Regions from separate parts of the Neobacillus sp. SM06 genome, predicted to be linked through region 2. Evidence: predicted binding sites of a transcription regulator. Region 2 holds the regulator's gene; each other region holds the start of a gene.
The links. Region 2 encodes Rex, which represses fermentation and respiration genes when NADH is low (regulators of the CRP and FNR family bind a similar motif). Its sites were predicted from a motif close to TTGTGAAATATTTCACAA; they were not measured.
Positions count from the first base shown of each region.

Region 1: the regulator Rex is predicted to act here: its motif matches at 2,133-2,150, upstream of ACQYAD_RS02225 (DUF3147 family protein).
Region 3: the regulator Rex is predicted to act here: its motif matches at 2,474-2,491, upstream of adhE (bifunctional acetaldehyde-CoA/alcohol dehydrogenase).
Region 4: the regulator Rex is predicted to act here: its motif matches at 2,007-2,024, upstream of ACQYAD_RS07345 (TIGR04053 family radical SAM/SPASM domain-containing protein).

Region 1 covers NZ_JBNWEO010000007.1:226,969-231,433, reverse strand. Annotated here, with positions in the region: gene ACQYAD_RS02235 (Gfo/Idh/MocA family protein) at 1-862, shown strand, start outside; gene ACQYAD_RS02230 (aldose epimerase family protein) at 885-1,919, shown strand; gene ACQYAD_RS02225 (DUF3147 family protein) at 2,180-2,539, shown strand; gene ACQYAD_RS02220 (DUF3147 family protein) at 2,554-2,919, shown strand; gene ACQYAD_RS02215 (helix-turn-helix domain-containing protein) at 3,394-3,834, shown strand; gene leuD (3-isopropylmalate dehydratase small subunit) at 3,997-4,465, opposite strand, start outside.
Region 2 covers NZ_JBNWEO010000017.1:315,123-319,587, forward strand. Annotated here, with positions in the region: gene ACQYAD_RS15010 (ABC-F family ATP-binding cassette domain-containing protein) at 1-1,624, opposite strand, end outside; gene moaC (cyclic pyranopterin monophosphate synthase MoaC) at 1,833-2,327, shown strand; gene ACQYAD_RS15020 (redox-sensing transcriptional repressor Rex) at 2,352-3,011, shown strand; gene ACQYAD_RS15025 (YhbD family protein) at 3,210-3,833, shown strand; partial or broken gene ACQYAD_RS15030 (cytoplasmic protein) at 3,940-4,065, shown strand; gene ACQYAD_RS15035 (YdiK family protein) at 4,202-4,399, opposite strand; gene ACQYAD_RS15040 (CPBP family intramembrane glutamic endopeptidase) at 4,396-4,465, opposite strand, start outside.
Region 3 covers NZ_JBNWEO010000014.1:59,072-63,536, forward strand. Annotated here, with positions in the region: gene adhE (bifunctional acetaldehyde-CoA/alcohol dehydrogenase) at 1-2,449, opposite strand, end outside; gene ACQYAD_RS08885 (hypothetical protein) at 2,749-3,087, shown strand; gene ACQYAD_RS08890 (acyl-CoA synthetase) at 3,235-4,465, opposite strand, start outside.
Region 4 covers NZ_JBNWEO010000013.1:461,834-466,298, forward strand. Annotated here, with positions in the region: gene ACQYAD_RS07340 (Crp/Fnr family transcriptional regulator) at 45-743, shown strand; gene ACQYAD_RS07345 (TIGR04053 family radical SAM/SPASM domain-containing protein) at 811-1,938, opposite strand; gene ACQYAD_RS07350 (metal-sulfur cluster assembly factor) at 3,006-3,314, opposite strand; gene yjfP (esterase) at 3,307-4,134, opposite strand; gene ACQYAD_RS07360 (Cof-type HAD-IIB family hydrolase) at 4,334-4,465, shown strand, end outside.

The DNA.
Region 1 (4,465 bases), on a different contig from region 2:
GGAAGCGGCAGCGACTTTTTCCATTTCGACTTTTTATAACAGTTACGAAGAACTCCTGCAAAATAAAGAAATCGATGCTGTCTACATTCCACTTCCAAATCACCTCCACAAAAAATGGGTAATCGAGGCAGCAAAACAAGGAAAGCATATCCTCTGTGAAAAGCCGGCTGCACTAAATGCAGAAGAAGCAAAAGAGATGGTCGACTTTTGCCGGGAAAAAGAAGTGACGTTTATGGAAGCGTTTATGTACCAGTTTCATCCGCAGCATCAACGTGTTCGTGAAATAATCGCTTCGGGGGAAATTGGCAAAGTGAAATTCATGAGCTCAAGTTTCTCTTTCTTCTTAGAAGACAAAGAAACAAACATCCGGATGAAAAAAGAAATGGGCGGAGGCAGCCTTTACGATGTTGGCTGTTATTGCATTCATGCCATTCGTACTTTTCTTCAATCAGAACCGGCAGAAGTGGAAGCGTATGCAGAACTCGATCCGAAAACAGGGGTGGATTTAACCGCAAACGTTTATATGAAACTGCAAAATGGCATCCCTGCCATGTTTAGCTGCAGTATTGACATGGCTTCAAGGCAGGAATATGAAATCGTTGGCACAAAAGGACGAATTATTGTTCCGCGTGCATTTCGTCCGGATCTCTATGGCGGTTTAGGACAAATTATTATCCAGACCGAGAAGGTTGTTCGAAAAGAAAAATGGACAGCCGACCTTTATAAACTGGAAATTGAGCATTTTTCGCAAGCGATCGTTGATCAAACGGAAACAGCCTACACTCCAGAAAAAACCATTCGCAACATGGAAGCAGTAGAATCTTGCTACAAGTCCATTAAAAGTAAAAAAATAGATAACTAGGATAACAGGGAGGAATACGAAAGTGGAAATAGCACAAACACTATATGGCATGGCCGACACAAAAGAGATCATTGAATATACACTGAAGAACGACAATGGGATTGAAATTTCCTGCATCAATTTAGGCTGCATCATCACCAAAGTAATTATGCCTGACCGAAATGGATTGAGCGAAAATATCGTACTTGGCTTTGAATCTTTGGAAGAATACTTGGAAAATCCCCCATACTTTGGCGCTGTAATCGGCCGGGTAGCTGGAAGAATAAAAGGAGCCCAATTTGAGCTTGAAGGCACCAGCTATCAATTGAAAAAAAATGATGGCAACAACCATCTGCATGGCGGGCCAAATGGATTTCATAAAGCAATGTGGGATGCAACTACATTTGAAACGAAGGATGAAGTGAGGATTCGCTTTTCATACATAAGCGCAGATGGTGAGGAGGGCTATCCAGGCAACGCAACCATACAAGTAACATATACCTTAAACAATCAAAATCAATTTGCGATTCAATATGAAGCCAATACAGATCAGACCACACCGATCAATTTAACCAACCATTCTTATTTTAACTTGAGCGGCGATTTGAAACGTGATGTTTTGAATCATGTTCTGCAAATGGAAAGCAATCAATTTCTTGAGTTAAACGAGGAGCTGTTGCCGACAGGGAAGTTCGTCGATGTGGCAGACACTGTTTTTGATTTTCGGAATGGCCGGAAAATCAAAGATGGGGCAGAGTCAATGGCACCGCAAAACGTTTTGGCCGGCGGGGGTTATGACCATCCATTTTTGCTCGATGGCAAAATCGTTTTGGTTGATGAGGAAAGCGGACGCAAGCTTCTGATTGAGACAGATGCCCCAAGTGTTGTTCTATACACAGGCAACCAGCTTTCAGATGATCTAAAAATCAATGGTGGCAGCGCTAGAAGGCATTTAGGACTTTGCCTGGAAACTCAAGGTTTGCCGGATGCGATTCATCATCCAGAATTTCCTTCGATTGTGTTAGAAAAAGGACAAACGTATACATCGAAAACAACGTATACGTTTAAATGGGAATAAGAAAGGAAAAGCATTTGCAAGGTTTTATGCAAATGCTTTTTTCATCGTCTTGGAAATTAAAAATTTTCACACTGTTGATACCCTGCATAAGGATCCTGAATCTAGCTCCAGCGCCTTTTGGTTTGAACATCTAGATTGAAAACGCTTCGAAAATGGTAAAAAAATGTTCACACGGAGGACGATAAAAATGCGCTAAAATAGGGGTAACAGAATTTGTGAAATGTATCACAAAAACAACTATTAGTAAGAGGTGGAAAGAAATGTCGAGCATCTCGATTAGTGCCTTACTGATTCGATTTATTCTCGGGGGAGCAGCCGTTGTTGCTTCCACGATTATTGCTAGAAAGCTAGGTGAAAAAGCGGGAGGGATTTTTGCCGCCTTTCCGGCGGTTTACCTTGCAGCCCTTTTGACCATCGGACTGGATTTTCAAGGGAATGAACTGATTGCCCGTTCGCTGATCCTTTCCAAGGGAGCCATTATTGGCATGATGATTAATATTTTAATCGCCGTCATTGCCGGATTTCTGATACCAAAAGGGTGGAAGCGCGGCCTGGTGCATTCAATGGTGATTTGGTTTGTTGTTTCAATGGTTGTTGTGTTAATTACTTCGCAATCATAGGAAGGTGGACATCAATGTTAGACTTATTTGTTCGTTTTTTGTTGGGCGGAACGGCCGTAATGGTCAGCTATTTGGTGACGGTTTTGTCGCCGTGGAAAATACTGGCGGGTATTTTTGCCGCCTTTCCGGCAGTGATGCTGACGGCCGTTTTGATGATGGGGCTTGCTTCAGGCTCAGTGAAGGCAGCCAAAATCGCCAAAGGCTCCGTGTTTGGAATGATCGGCGGCGTCGTTTGCGTCATTACCGTTTTTCTTTCCTTGCAGCTGAGCCATCAATGGCTTTTTAGTATACTCCTTGGGCTCGTTCTCTGGCTGGTCAGCTCAATTGCCATTTCAGCCTTTAAGGAAAAATTATTGAATAGAAGCGCAGCACGCGCGTAAAATACCCAACTGATGGCTCCCCTTAGAGGAAACCATATAATGCCAGACCGTCGCTGCACTAGACGGTTTTTTTACTATTTTACTATATAGATTATTTGTCTATAATATACCCAGCAACATCCCTCATATATAGTTATTTTGCCATTTGATAAGGACTTTATTAAATATAAATTGCACGTTTGTGGCACTTATAGTCCACCTCAGCCTTTAGCTCATGGGTAAATTTTTTTAAATTTTGTAACAATCGCATCTTTCAAATGCCATACAAAAAACGGCGGATTCAGGGGATATAAAAAATAGCAATAATATTCAAATTAAATTTGATCACATTCTTTTTTAATGCTATGATTAAATTAACAAATATGTTAAGTTAACTAAAATGATAAATAATAAATGCCAATTGGGGGGAGTTATAATGATACATATAGACCCAAAGGAATTGTAAAAATCATTAAGTAAAGGAGCAGAAACCTAATGATTAAAACAGAACAGGCGTATAAAGAAGCTGTAGAAAAGTTGAAGCAAGATAAATTATTTATTAAAGAACAGACAAAAAAACTAGAAGAAATGGGATTAGATCCGGAGCATATTGAGCTAGCTATACAACCTTATATTTCTTTTCATGAACAACTTAAAGAAGAAGTGGAGTATTACGAACAAATTAAGCGAGGAGAATTTACTCCTGTAATCAATCTTAAAATGTTAGGAAAAACTTTAATTGCATATAGAATATATATCGGTATGACACAACAAGAATTAGCAGCTAAACTTGGGGTTTCACCTTCACAAATATCTAGAGACGAGAGAAATGAATATTATGGTGCGACTATTGAACGTATACAAAGTGTAATGGAAGCAATGAACATGACCTCAGTTACTAAAATTGATCCATCAGATGTGATTGTCTCTGCCTAAAACTCATAAAGGGTTAAAATAACGTAAATCTTTATTTTTTACTACTCAATTGGTCGAAAAGGCGGGCACTACTTTATGGATTAAGGTTGACCAATTATATTATCAAATATTCAAAAACCTTGCTATCTCCAAAAGGAACAGCAAGGTTTTTTAGTTGCACTTTTATTGATGTGCTAATTCATACTGCTTAATTTTAGCTTCATAGTTCAAGGTAACGCCAATTTCATCCCAGCCGTTGAGGAGCATTTGTTTCGAATATTCTGGGATGTCAAAGGTGACTTTGAAGCCTTCGTCATCATAAACAACTTGTTGTTCAAGATCAACGGTAAGTGTGTATGATCCGGCTTCCGCTTTTTTTACGAGCTGCTGCTTTTGCTCTTCGCTGACTTGAATGGCGAGAATGCCATTTTTCACACAGTTGTTTTTAAAAATGTCCGCGAAGCTAGGAGCAATAATGACTTTAAAGCCGTAGTCTTGAATTGCCCATGGGGCATGTTCACGCGATGATCCACAGCCGAAGTTTTCGCCCGCAACCATGATCGAAGCACCTTGATAGTTTTCATCATTTAAGGAAAAATCAGGACGGGGATTTCCGTCTTTATCAAAACGCCAGTTGTAAAAAAGAAATTGG
Region 2 (4,465 bases):
GGGCTTTCAGCTCTTCGATTTCATTTTTCTTTTCCACATAATAATCATAGTCGCCAAGGTACTCGCTGCAGCCATCCGCATGTAATTCAAGCACTTTGGTTGCGATTCGATTGATAAAGTAACGGTCGTGGGAAACAAATAAAATGGTTCCCGGATAATCGATAAGGGCATTTTCGAGAACTTCTTTGCTGTCAAGGTCAAGATGGTTCGTTGGCTCATCTAAAATAAGAACGTTCGCTTTTTCCAGCATTAGTTTGGCAAGAGCCAGACGCGCCTTTTCGCCGCCGCTAAGTGTGGAGACGATTTTTAATACATCGTCTCCGGAGAACAAGAAATTCCCGAGCACGGTCCTGATTTCTTTTTCCGGCTTTAACGGGAAATCATCCCAGAGTTCGTTGAGGACTTGTTTATTGGACGTCAGCTCGGCTTGTTCCTGATCATAATAACCGATGGTGACGTTTGAACCGTACTGTACGGAACCGGAAAGGGATGGCAGCTTTTTTATAATCGTTTTTAAAAGTGTTGATTTACCAATCCCATTCGGCCCGACTAAGGCAATGCTTTCGCCGCGGCTTACTTGAAAGGTGAGATTTCCGGCAATTTTTTCACCGTAACCAATCGTCAAGTTTTCTACCTTTAAAACATCATTGCCGCTTTGCCGCTCAATCTCAAAAGCGAAGGAAGCGGACTTCTCATCCCCTAAAGGGCGGTCGATGATTTCCATTTTATCCAATTTTTTGCGTCTACTTTGCGCCCGTTTGGTTGTTGAGGCCCTTGTCAAATTCCGTTGAATAAAATCTTGCAAATCGGCAATTTCCTGTTGCTGTTTTTCATACAGCTTCATTTCCCGTTCGTAATTGGCCGCTTTTTGTTCCAAATAGGTACTGTAGTTTCCAAGGTATTTTCTGATTTGGCGGCGGGAAACTTCATAAACGGTATTGACGACTTTATCGAGAAAATAGCGGTCATGGGAAACAATTAAAATGGCCCCATCATAGTTTTGCAAATATTGCTCAAGCCAAGAGAGGGTTTCAATGTCCAAATGGTTTGTCGGCTCGTCCAATATTAAGATATCTGGCTTTGTGAGCAGCAGTTTTCCTAATGCCAGACGGGTTTTTTGGCCGCCGCTTAAACTGGAAATCATCAAGGAATCATTGGGAAAATTTAACCCGTGCAGCACCGAGCGGATATCGGCTTCGTACTGATAGCCGCCAAGCTCCTTAAAATTGATTTGCAGCTGGTCATATTCTTTCAGAATTCTTTCATACCGGTCTTGATTTTCATGGATGAGAGGATCGGCCATGCTTTCCTCTAAGTTTCTCAATGATTTTTCCATCGTTTGCAGGTCTGCAAACACTGTCAGCATTTCTTCCCCTATCGATAATTTGGACTCCAAACCGGTATTTTGCGCCAAATAGCCGATCGTTACGTCTTTCGGCTTGATGACTTCACCACTGTCATGTGAAATCTGTCCGGCAATCATTTTTAATAATGTGGATTTCCCAGCTCCATTGCGGCCCACGAGCGCAACGCGGTCACGAGTTTGTAATTCCAGTTTTATATTCGATAAAATTAGGTCAGCCCCATAGTATTTTGAAAGTTGATTGACTTGTAGCAGTAGCATTTTTTTCACCTCAATTACTAAAATTAGTGTACCGTATTCCTTGATTGTCAGCAATAAAGTGAGTGTGGATTTTACTGAACGTTACTGCGGGATAAAGTCGATAGCCCGGCTTTTTAGCGGTACAAAATCAATTAATTTAAGATTATTCGTGCAAAGTTTCACACATACAGTGAAAAATAGTGTATGATTTAACTGGAGGAATGTAATAATGGCAGAATTTACACATTTCAATGAAGAAGGCAGAGCAAAAATGGTGGACGTTAGCGACAAGCCTGAAACAACGAGGACGGCACTGGCCCACTCCAGCATTACCGTAAATAAAGAAATTTACGAAAAAATTACTCATAATGAGATGAAAAAGGGCGATGTGTTAGCAGTTGCCCAAGTTGCGGCGATCATGGCTGCAAAAAAAACATCGGAAATTATACCGATGTGCCACCCGATTGCGTTAACCGGCATCAATATTTCTTTTTCTTGGGAAAAAGGTCAGCCAGATCAATATACATTAAATATAAAGGCAGCGGTTAAAACGAAAGGGAATACAGGTGTAGAAATGGAAGCGCTAACAGCCGCATCTGCATGTGCGTTGACCGTGTACGACATGTGCAAAGCGGTTGACAAAGGAATGATTATTGGCGCCACTTATCTTGTGGAAAAAACCGGCGGCAAGAATGGTGATTTCAAACGAACCGAACAAATTTAAGATTGATGGGGGTGTAAGGAATTTATGAACAATGAATCGATGAAAATCCCGCAGGCAACGGCAAAACGGCTGCCTTTGTATTACCGATTTTTAAATCATCTTCATTCTTCGGGGAAGCAAAGAGTTTCCTCAGCGGAATTAAGTGAAGCCGTGAAAGTAGATTCGGCTACAATTCGCCGCGATTTTTCCTATTTTGGCGCGTTAGGAAAAAAAGGCTATGGCTACAATGTGAACTATTTGCTGTCCTTTTTCCGAAAAACGCTTGATCAGGATGAATTGACAAAAGTGGCTTTGATCGGAGTAGGGAATCTGGGCACTGCTTTTTTAAATTATAATTTTTTAAAAAATAATAATACGAAAATTGAGTATGCCTTCGATGTCGATCCGAATAAAATTGGTACCAAGATTGGAGATGTTCCGGTTTTTCCTATGGATGAGCTGGAGGAGCAATTGAAGGCTGAGGATATCCAGGTGGCCATTTTAACGGTTCCCGCGCCCGTGGCGCAAACCATAACCGATAAATTGGTCAAAGCCAATATCAAAGGAATTTTAAATTTCACGCCAGCAAGATTAAATGTTCCGCCTTCGATCCGGATTCACCACATCGACTTGGCAGTGGAATTGCAGTCGCTTGTCTATTTTTTAAAGCATTATCCGAACGAGAACATTGAAGAAGAAATGTAACGATCAGAAGATCTTTTCGCCACGGAAGGTGAAAGGATCTTTTTTTGCTAATCAGAATTTATATACATAAATTCTGATTAGCATAAGGGCAACTACGCCTCTGTCTTCGCCAAAGGCTCGCCAATCGGCGAGTTTTCTTTAAAACCTTTAAAACGCAACAGTGTTATGTTACGTTTTTATTCGAAAGGGGTTTTTGCTATGAGTGATGAATTAATTTCTAAAAAGGATCTTTTGGACTTAACGGGTATTTCCTATGGACAGTTATACCGGTGGAAAAGGAAAGATCTGATTCCGGAGGACTGGTTTATCAGGAAATCCACTTTTACCGGTCAAGAAACCTTTTTCCCCAAAGAAAAAATACTTGAGCGGATCAATAAAATTCAAACAATGAAGGAACATCTGTCGCTAGAAGAACTGGCAGATATGTTCTCTCCCAATTTGACTGATTTGCAGTTATCAAAAGACGAATTGATAAAACGTAACATTGTTTCAAAATCGGTGCTTGATTTTTATTTAGAAAATGATAACCGTGGCCAGCAGTTTGACATAGCGCGAATCGTTGAAATCGTTATTCTGGAAACACTCCTCCAGTCGGGTGACATTCATCAGGAAGAAGGTAAAATGGTTCTCGATCTTTTAAAAGACCATTCGCCATTATTGAAACAAAAAAACTGTGAATTAGTGATCCTTCGGAAACTAGGCATTTCAACATGCCTGCTGCTTGTGAATGCGGAAGGGGTTTATTTTGAAAAAGGGGCAAAAGTTGTTACACAGCTGCCTCTATTAAATCTGATGGAAGAATTAAAGGTAAAACTAGTATAGAGATGAATGTAGATGGCATCGAATGAACGGGGAGATCTGATCACCTTCAACAGAAATGCTGCCTTTGCTGCTTCCATTTATCAAAAACGAAGGTGTACTTTTGGCCAAGGTGATCGAAGGGGATGACATCTATCTTGAAAATACGAAAGCTGAGGTCGTGAGAGGCAATACGATCCAGATTGGATCAGGCTGTACAATCGGTCAGGTCGAGTACTCTCGCACGCAGCTTTAGCCAGGATTCGGAGTCGTCGGTAAAAATAAAAACAAAACGAAGCCTCAAATGAGAAAAAGAAATTTGCTCTCATGCTTTCGTACCAGTCACGGGCACCCTTAAACGTACGGGCCTTTTCATTTTAGGATGAAAAGGCCTATTTTTTCCCTTTATTTTTTGCAAAAGAAAACAAGATAATTTTGAGCCCCGAACCAAGATCAAATGTCGCAAGAATGACGAGCAGGTAGGCAAAAAAGCCCCAGCCGTTTTGCTGGACATCCTGGATGGCGAAGTAGGTAAACAAGGCTCCTAACAACAGATAAACGAAGCCTGAAAAGAGCGGTGACTGTCTCATAAAAATCCTCCGATAAAATTTTGCACAAACCCGGCATCTTGAATCAATTTTTCAAGATCATTCCGG
Region 3 (4,465 bases), on a different contig from region 2:
TGCTCATCGGAATATTGAGTTCTTTTGCCAAATCAATAATTGCATGGACTAAGCTTTCAACACCTTCCTCCGTTGTCCGGGCCGGCAAACCGAGGATCCGGGCAATTTCCGCATACCGTGCATCGGCAATAAAGCTTTCATACTTCGGAAATGCGGTGAACTTTTTCGGTTTTGTCGCATTGTAGCGGATTACATGCGGTAGCAAGATCGTATTGGCACGGCCATGGGCAATGTGGAATTCGGATCCAAGCTTATGGGCAAGGCTATGGTTAATTCCTAAGAAAGCATTGGCAAACGCCATGCCGGCAATTGTTGAAGCATTGTGCATTTTCTCCCGTGCTTTTTCATCGCTGCCATCCCGGTATGCCCTTGGCAAATATTCAAACACTAGTTGAATCGCTTTAATTGCCAGACCATCCGTATAATCATTGGCCATGACCGAAACATATGCCTCAATGGCATGGGTTAGGACATCCATCCCGGTATCAGCAGTAATATGCTTCGGCACTGTCATCACAAATTGTGGATCAATGATTGCGACGTCCGGTGTTAACTCATAATCTGCAAGCGGGTATTTGACATTGTTTTCTTTGTCGGTAATAACCGAGAACGAAGTAACTTCTGAACCTGTACCGGAAGTAGTTGGTATCGCAACCATCTGTGCTTTGCTGCCAAGCTTCGGAAACTTAAAGACTCGTTTGCGGATATCTAGGAATTTTTGCTTCAAGCCATTGAAATCCGTATCCGGATATTCATAGAACAGCCACATTCCTTTTGCCGCATCCATTGCCGACCCGCCGCCAAGAGCAATAATCACATCCGGCTGGAATTTTTTCATCGCCTCAACGCCTTTTGCAACTGTATCGGTTGACGGATCCGGTTCAACATCGGCAAAAATTTCACAGTGCACATAATCCGGACGCTTCCGCAAATAGTACAGGATTTTATCGACATAGCCAAGTTTCACCATTCCTGGATCTGTGACAATAAAAGCTTTTGAAATGTTTGGCATTTTCGATAAATATTGTGTTGAATTTTTTTCAAAATAAACTTTAGGCGGAACTTTAAACCACTGCATATTCACATTCCTCTTCGCCAATTTTTTAACATTGATTAAATTAATTGCTCCGACGTTTTGTGAAACCGAATTGCCGCCGTAAGTTCCGCATCCAAGCGTTAATGACGGCATATACGCATTGTAAATATCGCCGATTGCTCCTTGAGATGATGGCGCATTGACAATTAACCGCCCTGCTTTCATTCGGTTCCCAAACGCGCTAATGACAGCCTCATCTTCTGAATGGATTACCGCCGAGTGGCCAAGACCGCCAAATGCCAGCATTTCTTCCGCGCGCGTCAGCCCTTCATCTGTATTCTCTACCCTGTAGCAAGCAAGCACAGGACTTAATTTTTCTCGGGAAAGAGGGTATTGCGGCCCAACGCCTTCAAGCTCAGCAACAAGAATTTTCGTATCGGCCGGGACATCAATTCCTGCCATCCGGGCAATTTCAAATGCCGGTTTACCGACGATATCTGCATTAACCGCGCAAGTATGTTCATTGATGACAAGCTTTTCTGCCATCTCTCTTTCTTCTTCTGTTAAAAAGTAGCAGCCATTAGCAATCATTTCGGCTTTCACTGTTTCGTAGATTGGTTCATCAATAATGACAGCCTGTTCCGATGCACAAATCATACCATTATCGAACGTTTTTGATAAAATTAAATCATTCACTGCACGTTTTATATTGGCTGATTTTTCAATATAGCACGGTACATTTCCAGGCCCTACTCCCAATGCAGGTTTTCCTGAGCTGTAAGCTGATTTCACCATCCCTGCGCCGCCTGTTGCCAAAATCAGCGCAATACCTGGATGGTTCATCAGTTGCCGGGTTGCTTCTAATGAAGGCGTCTCAATCCATTGCACACAATTTTCCGGTGCCCCTGCTTTGACGGCAGCCTCTAGTAAAATTTTTGCCGCTTCGCTGCTGCATTTTTGTGCTGATGGGTGGAAGGCAAAAATGATAGGATTTCGTGTTTTAATAGAGATAATCGTTTTAAACATTGTCGTCGATGTTGGATTGGTTACTGGTGTAACACCTGCGATAATCCCAACAGGCTCAGCGATTTCGACTACGCCTTCGTGTTCGTTTTCCCGGATAATGCCAACGGTTTTATCGTATTTAATATTATGATAGATATACTCAGTTGCAAAAAGGTTTTTGATGATCTTGTCTTCATAGACGCCTCGTTTTGTTTCTTCAACAGCCAACTTAGCGAGCGGCATATGCTGATCAAGTCCTGCCAAGGCCATTTCTTTCACGATCGTATCAATCTGTTCTTGATTAAAGTTTTTCATTTCTTTAAGAGCTTTTTCTGCGTTTTTTACTAAAGTGTCAACCATTTCAGCGACTGATTGCGTTTCATTCAACACTTTTTCTTCGACCGCCATAATCCAAACCTCCTAAAAGTATGTTTGTGAAATAATTCACTTACCTTGTTTACACCTTTAGTATAATCGACGATTCAAAGATAGTGTTTGTCTAGTTTGTGAACTATTGAGCATTTTATTCAAAAAATATTCACTTTTCTCCGGTGTAGTTTTGAAAACGTTTACAATTTATAGGATTTAATATGCATGTGTTTGAATTTTTATTCACACAGCTGTATTGTATTGTATTTCATTTAATAGAATAAACTAATTGAAGGGATCTTATGAATAGATCATTTGATTTAATAGGAGTGTTTCGTGTGCCCATATATGTGTATCAGACGTTTGTATTAAAACAGGAAAAGTTTAAAGAAGGAATTGAAAATTTACGGGAGATCAAGAAATTTCGCAATGATCACTACAGCCATCATGTAGAAATTCTCACACCTGTTTCGGGAGAGCACGATAAATATGCCCTTTTAACTACATATGATGGTTTGGCTGAAATGGAATTACAAAGCAAAAAAATGTTTGATGATGAAGACTATTTAAAGCTGATTGGAGACTTTTTTCTTGAAAATATTGTTCAGGGCAGCATGTATACACAAATCTACCGTTCAATAAATGAAAAAAATCCCGATAAAAAGCAAGCTAAATAGTACCAGGATAATCGAGAAAGCATCATGATACCACAAGATTTCACCAACAGGGGTCTTGATCTGGACAAGCTTAATCATTTTCAATCATTTCTTCAAAAAGAGCAAAGGGTCACAGGATTTTTCGCTGTGACCCTTGTGCTGCCCTGATTAATGCAAATTCCGCAATTCCACTCGGCGGATTTTTCCCGAGTCTGTTTTCGGAAGATCTTCGACAAACTGGATAGCTCTTGGATATTTATATGGAGCTGTCAGTTTTTTTACAAATTGCTGCAGTTCTGTAATCAATTCTTTTGTGCCAATAACGTTTTCTTTTAACACAACAAATGCTTTAACAATGTTTCCTCTAACTGGATCCGGCGCCGCAACAACCGCACATTCTTTGACAGTGTGGTGCTTCATTAAAGCATCTTCAACTTCAAACGGCCCAATCGTATAGCCTGAACTAATAATGACATCATCATTTCTGCCCTGGAACCAAAAGTAATTCTCAGCATCTTTGATTGCCCGATCTCCCGTCAAAAAATAATTGCCCCGGTATGAGCGTTCAGTCGTGGCCTCATCTTTATAATATTGTTGAAAAAGTGCTGGAAAATCCCGTTTTATCGCGATTGTTCCAACTTGATTAACCGCTAGCGGCTCACCTGCTTCATCCACTACTTCCAAAAACTCCGGCAACAGCGGCTGACCCATTGACCCTATTTTCTCTCGATCCATATTTAAGTTGGCAATTAACAATGTGCTCTCTGTTTGTCCATAGCCGTCGCGAATGTCAATGTCAAATGTATTTTTAAAAATATCTATCACTTCCCGGTTCAACGCTTCACCCGCTGAAACAGCCGTATGAAGATGGGAGAGATTAAAGGTACTAATGTCGTCGAGCTTGGCCATCATCCGATACTCTGTTGGTGTGCAGCATAACACATTGATTTTTTTATCCTCAAGCAATTGCAAATATTTATGCGGCTGAAACCGGCCATGAAAAACAAACCCGGTTGCACCGGAACCTAAGATCGAAAGAAATGGTGTCCAAACCCACTTTTGCCAGCCCGGTGCCGCTGTCGCCCAGACAATATCCTTGTCGCTGATGTTCAGCCATTTTGAAGCAGCCGTCCGCAAATGGGCATATCCCCAGCCATGGCTGTGAACAACCCCTTTTGGCATTCCGGTCGTTCCTGAGGTGTAAGCAAGAAAAGCAAAATCTTTTTTACGTGTTTCCACTGTCTGAAACTGCTGTGATTGGCCATCCATCAGGTTTTCCAGTGAAAGCCAGCCCGGAACCTCTTTTCCAAACGCAATTTTGAATTGTAAAAATGGTGCAGGTTCTTTGATGTTGTCAAATTCTCCCACAAAGGCATGGTAGCAAATCACTGCTTTTGCT
Region 4 (4,465 bases), on a different contig from region 2:
TTGCCTGTAGGCAATTTTTATCATGAAGAAGAAGGTGTAGATGAATGATGACGAATATGAAAGCCACTCACTCCATTCAAATTAAAGAGCTGCTTCGGTTTGCTGACCGAAAATTCACAGCGGATCGCGGAACTTATTTGTTTCAAGAAGGAATGAAAGCAGAAGAGCTTTACATCATCTTGTCCGGTAAAGTTCAAATCAGCAAAATTACTTCTGACGGCCGGGAACTGTCCTTACGTATTTGTGGTGCGAATGATATTTGCGGCGAACTCACTTTATTTACCGATGAACCTAAATTTTTACTAAGCGCAAAAGTTCTGGAAACAACTGAGGTTGCCGCCATTCGAAAAGATTTCCTTGAAACGGAAATTTTTCAAGATAGCACTCTTGCATTTGAATTTATGAAATGGATGAGCGACCATTTTCGCAAAACACAAACAAAATTTCGCGATCTTGTCTTAAACGGGAAACGCGGCGCTTTATTTTCGACCTTAATTCGCATGTCCAATAGCTATGGAGTAAAGCAAAAGGACGGAATCCTAATCGATCTGCCTTTAACCAACCAGGAGCTTGCCAATTTTTGCGGCACCTCCAGAGAAAGTACAAACCGCATCTTAAGTGAATTAAAACGGGATCAGATCATTTCGATAAAAAAAGGGAAAATTTCAATCCTTGATCTGCAGTATTTGAAAGATGAAATCGGTTGCGAAAATTGCCCGGCGGTTTATTGCAGCATCGAATAGTTTTTGATAAAGAAGGGACGGCATCTGCCGCCCCTCTTTTTATTGATCAAATGCTGACCCAGTTTTTTTACCCTTGCATTTGTTTTTCCCTTAATGCTTTCGGGATATAAATGCAAAAAGGTTCGCTTTCTAAATAATCTCCTGTGACCGCATATGCTCTTGATCTTGACCCGCCGCACACATGGCGGAATTCGCAAACACCGCATTTCCCTTTATAAAGATCCGGATTGCGCAGCGATTTAAAAATCGGCGATTCACGGTAAATTTCAGCGAGCGGCGTTTCGCGTATATTCCCTGCTTTTACCGGTAAAAGCCCGCTCGGATATACGTCGCCAATATGGGAAATAAACACAAAGCCGTTCCCATCGTTTACCCCTTTTGGCGCCCGGCCAAGCCCGTCAATCGAGCCGGTTAATCCCTGTTCAGTCAAGGCATTTAAATAGTTGATTTCCTGCCTCTGGTCTTTTGCCTCCCGCATTTTTTGCTGGATCACAACACGCCGGTAGTGCTGTGCTGCCGTGGTTTTAATGTCAAAGGAAACACGCTTGCTCAAATCATACAGCCACCTGAATACTTTTTCATGCTCTACCGGTGAAATCATGTCTGATTCCTGTCCTCTTCCTGTTGGCACGAGGAAAAAGACACTCCAGAGCACACAGTTTAATTCTTCTACTACTTTTGCCATTTCATCTAAAAAATCAATATTGTACCGGGATATTACGGTATTGATTTGCACCGGAATCTCCAGCTCATGCAAATACTTAATTCTTTCAAGCGTAAGCTTGAATGAACCAGCTGTCCCTCGGAAATGGTCGTGAATTTCTGCCGTCGGCCCGTCAAGGCTGAATGCCCAGCGAGAAAGGCCTACTTCTTTCGCTTTTTCGATGGCTTCTTTTGTCACATTCGGCGTAGCGCTCGGTGTCATCGATACACGTACACCTTTATCCACCGCATATTTGGCAATATCAAAAACGTCTTCTCGCATCAACGGATCTCCGCCCGTAAAAACAAGCATCGGATTGTTCATTTCATCTAGTTGATCAATTAATTGCTTGCCTTCTTCAAATGTAAGCTCCCTAGGGTCTCGGCGGTATTGCGCTTCAGCACGGCAATGAAGGCACTTTAGTTGACATGCCCGGGTCAACTCCCAAATCACAATAAACGGATCCTGATTAAAATCACGGTTGAATACCAATTGTAACGCCCCCTAAAAACGGCTAACGCCTATCTATTTCTTATTATAGAGGGCTTTTGTTCCAGAAAAAGTGAATTACCTCACTATCTTCGGGAATAAAAAGAAAAGGCAGCGAATCCTTTTTTCTTCCAATAAGAAAAACCGGGCAAAAACCGCCCGGTCCTTTTTAGTTTGGCTGATAAACGGAGTCTGTTGATTTCCACTCCAGGCACTCGCTTTCCGGGGGGCGTTCCGGTGAAGCCAGTAGTGACCGGTTTGGCCTGAAAAGTTGGAGAAGCGGGCATTACGGGAGCTAGTAATGACCGCTTAGGCCTGAAAAATAGGAACATTGGGCATTAGAGAAGCTAGTAATGACCGGTTTACCCTGAAAAATTGGAGAAGCGGGCATTACGGGAGCTAGTAATGACCGCTTAGGCCTGAAAAATAGGAACATTGGGCATTAGGGAAGCTAGTAATGACCGGTTTACCCTGAAAAATTGGAGAAGCGGGCATTAGGGAAGCTAGTAATGACCGGTTTACCCTAAAAAATTGGAGAAGCGGGCATTACGGGAGCTAGTAATGCCCGCTTAGGCCTGAAAAATAGGAACATTGGGCATTAGAGAAGCTAGTAATGACCGGTTTACCCTAAAAAATAGGAACATTGGGCATTACGGGAGCTAGTAATGACCGGTTTGGCCTGAAAAATTGGAACATTGGGCATTAGAGAAGCTAGTAATGACCGGTTTGGCCTGAAAAGTTGGAGAAGCGGGCATTACGGGAGCTAGTAATGACCGCTTAGGCCTGAAAAATAGGAACATTGGGCATTAGAGAAGCTAGTAATGACCGGTTTACCCTGAAAAATTATAAAGAAAACTCGCCGATTGGCGAGCCTTTGGCGGTTCAATGAGGCGTAGTTGCCCTTTACCACCGTCCCGGGCCTTCGCCTGACTAGGGCACCCTCGAAAAAGCTGTCGCTTTTCCTTCGTGCGATGATGAAGCTGCCGAAGAATTCCTTATCCTTGCCCGTCGTGCGTTCAGAATTTATGGATATACAAAAAACAGCAGTTTGCCTGCTGTTTTTTCCTTGATTAACGGATTCCTAGTGCGATTTTTGCGTATCTTGACATCATGTCTTTATTCCATGGTGGATTAAAGACAATGTTGACCTCAACATCATTAATTTCCGGAATGTCTGCAAGAGCTCGTTTGACTTGATCGACAATTGTTCCGGCAAGCGGGCAGCCAATCGCTGTTAACGTCATCGTAACCGTCACAACACCTGCTTCATCCATTTCGATATTGTATACCAATCCCAAATTGACAATATCAATGCCCAATTCAGGGTCAATGACCAATTCAAGGGCACCCAGCATATTTTCCTTTAATTCTTCATTCATAAATGTTCACTCCCACTCTGTTCGTTTCCCGCGTCTTTTGTGGAGACCGGTTATTGAGATATTGCTTAAACCAATCAACCGCAGCTTCAACACCGGCTATGCTGACATTGTGTCCAGCATGCTCGTCCGAAATAAAAGCAAGCTTTTCCTCGTTTCCGGAGTACATCTTGCGGATGGATTCGAAAAATCCACGGGTTAGTTCATAAGGAACCATTGGATCCTTTTTACCATGCCAAAACAGCAATGGCCGATTGGCAAGCTTTTGCGGCTGAAGGCTTAAATCGTATTGACGGATTGCTGCGATTTGCTCTTTGATTTCTTCGTCTGTGAAAGGGAGATGAATTCCTTGTTTTTTTAATTGCTCTAGCTGCCAATAAGAAAATTTCTCATATGCAGGCATACCCATTAAACTGACAGCCGCTTTGATCCATGGATATTGGGTTAAGGCACCGAGAGCAGCGATCCCGCCCATTGACGTTCCAGCAACGCCAACCTCGCCATCCATTATCAATTCTTTTTGATCATAATGTTCTTTCACACTTTTGATCTCTTCAATCGTTGCCAAGACAATTTCCCAAAAGCGTTGATAAAAATCTTCTGGTTTTAAACCCTTGGTTCTTTCCCCGTGGTATAACGCTTCCGGCAGGACGACGCGAAAACCGGCATCTGCCAATAGATACGCATAATGCAAATTTCGTTCCTTTACGCTTGTAAATCCATGGATAAAAATAATCAACGGCAGCTTTTGCCAGCGCGCATCGTGCTCGGCAACATGAAGGAGCGGAATCCCTTCGATCCGTTCCTTTTCAATGATGATCAATATTTTCCCTCCCACAGCATAAAGATAGTATACAAGCTGCAAAAAACTTTTTAAGTGAATTTTTTTACAGGTACTATATAAAATTGGTAACATAGTTACCATAAGAAAGAGCAAAAAATCAAATACTAGTTGTATTGTAGCACGTTGTTGGCTTTTTTCGAAATCAAATCCACTGAATTTTATTGAAGAAGGAGAAATTATGGCAGATAGACATTTAATTGCGCTCGATTTAGACGGTACATTGTTGAAAGATAATAAAACCATATCCAAAAAGACAAAAGAAATAATTCAAAAAGCAAAAGAGTTAGGTCATATTGTAATGATTGCTACC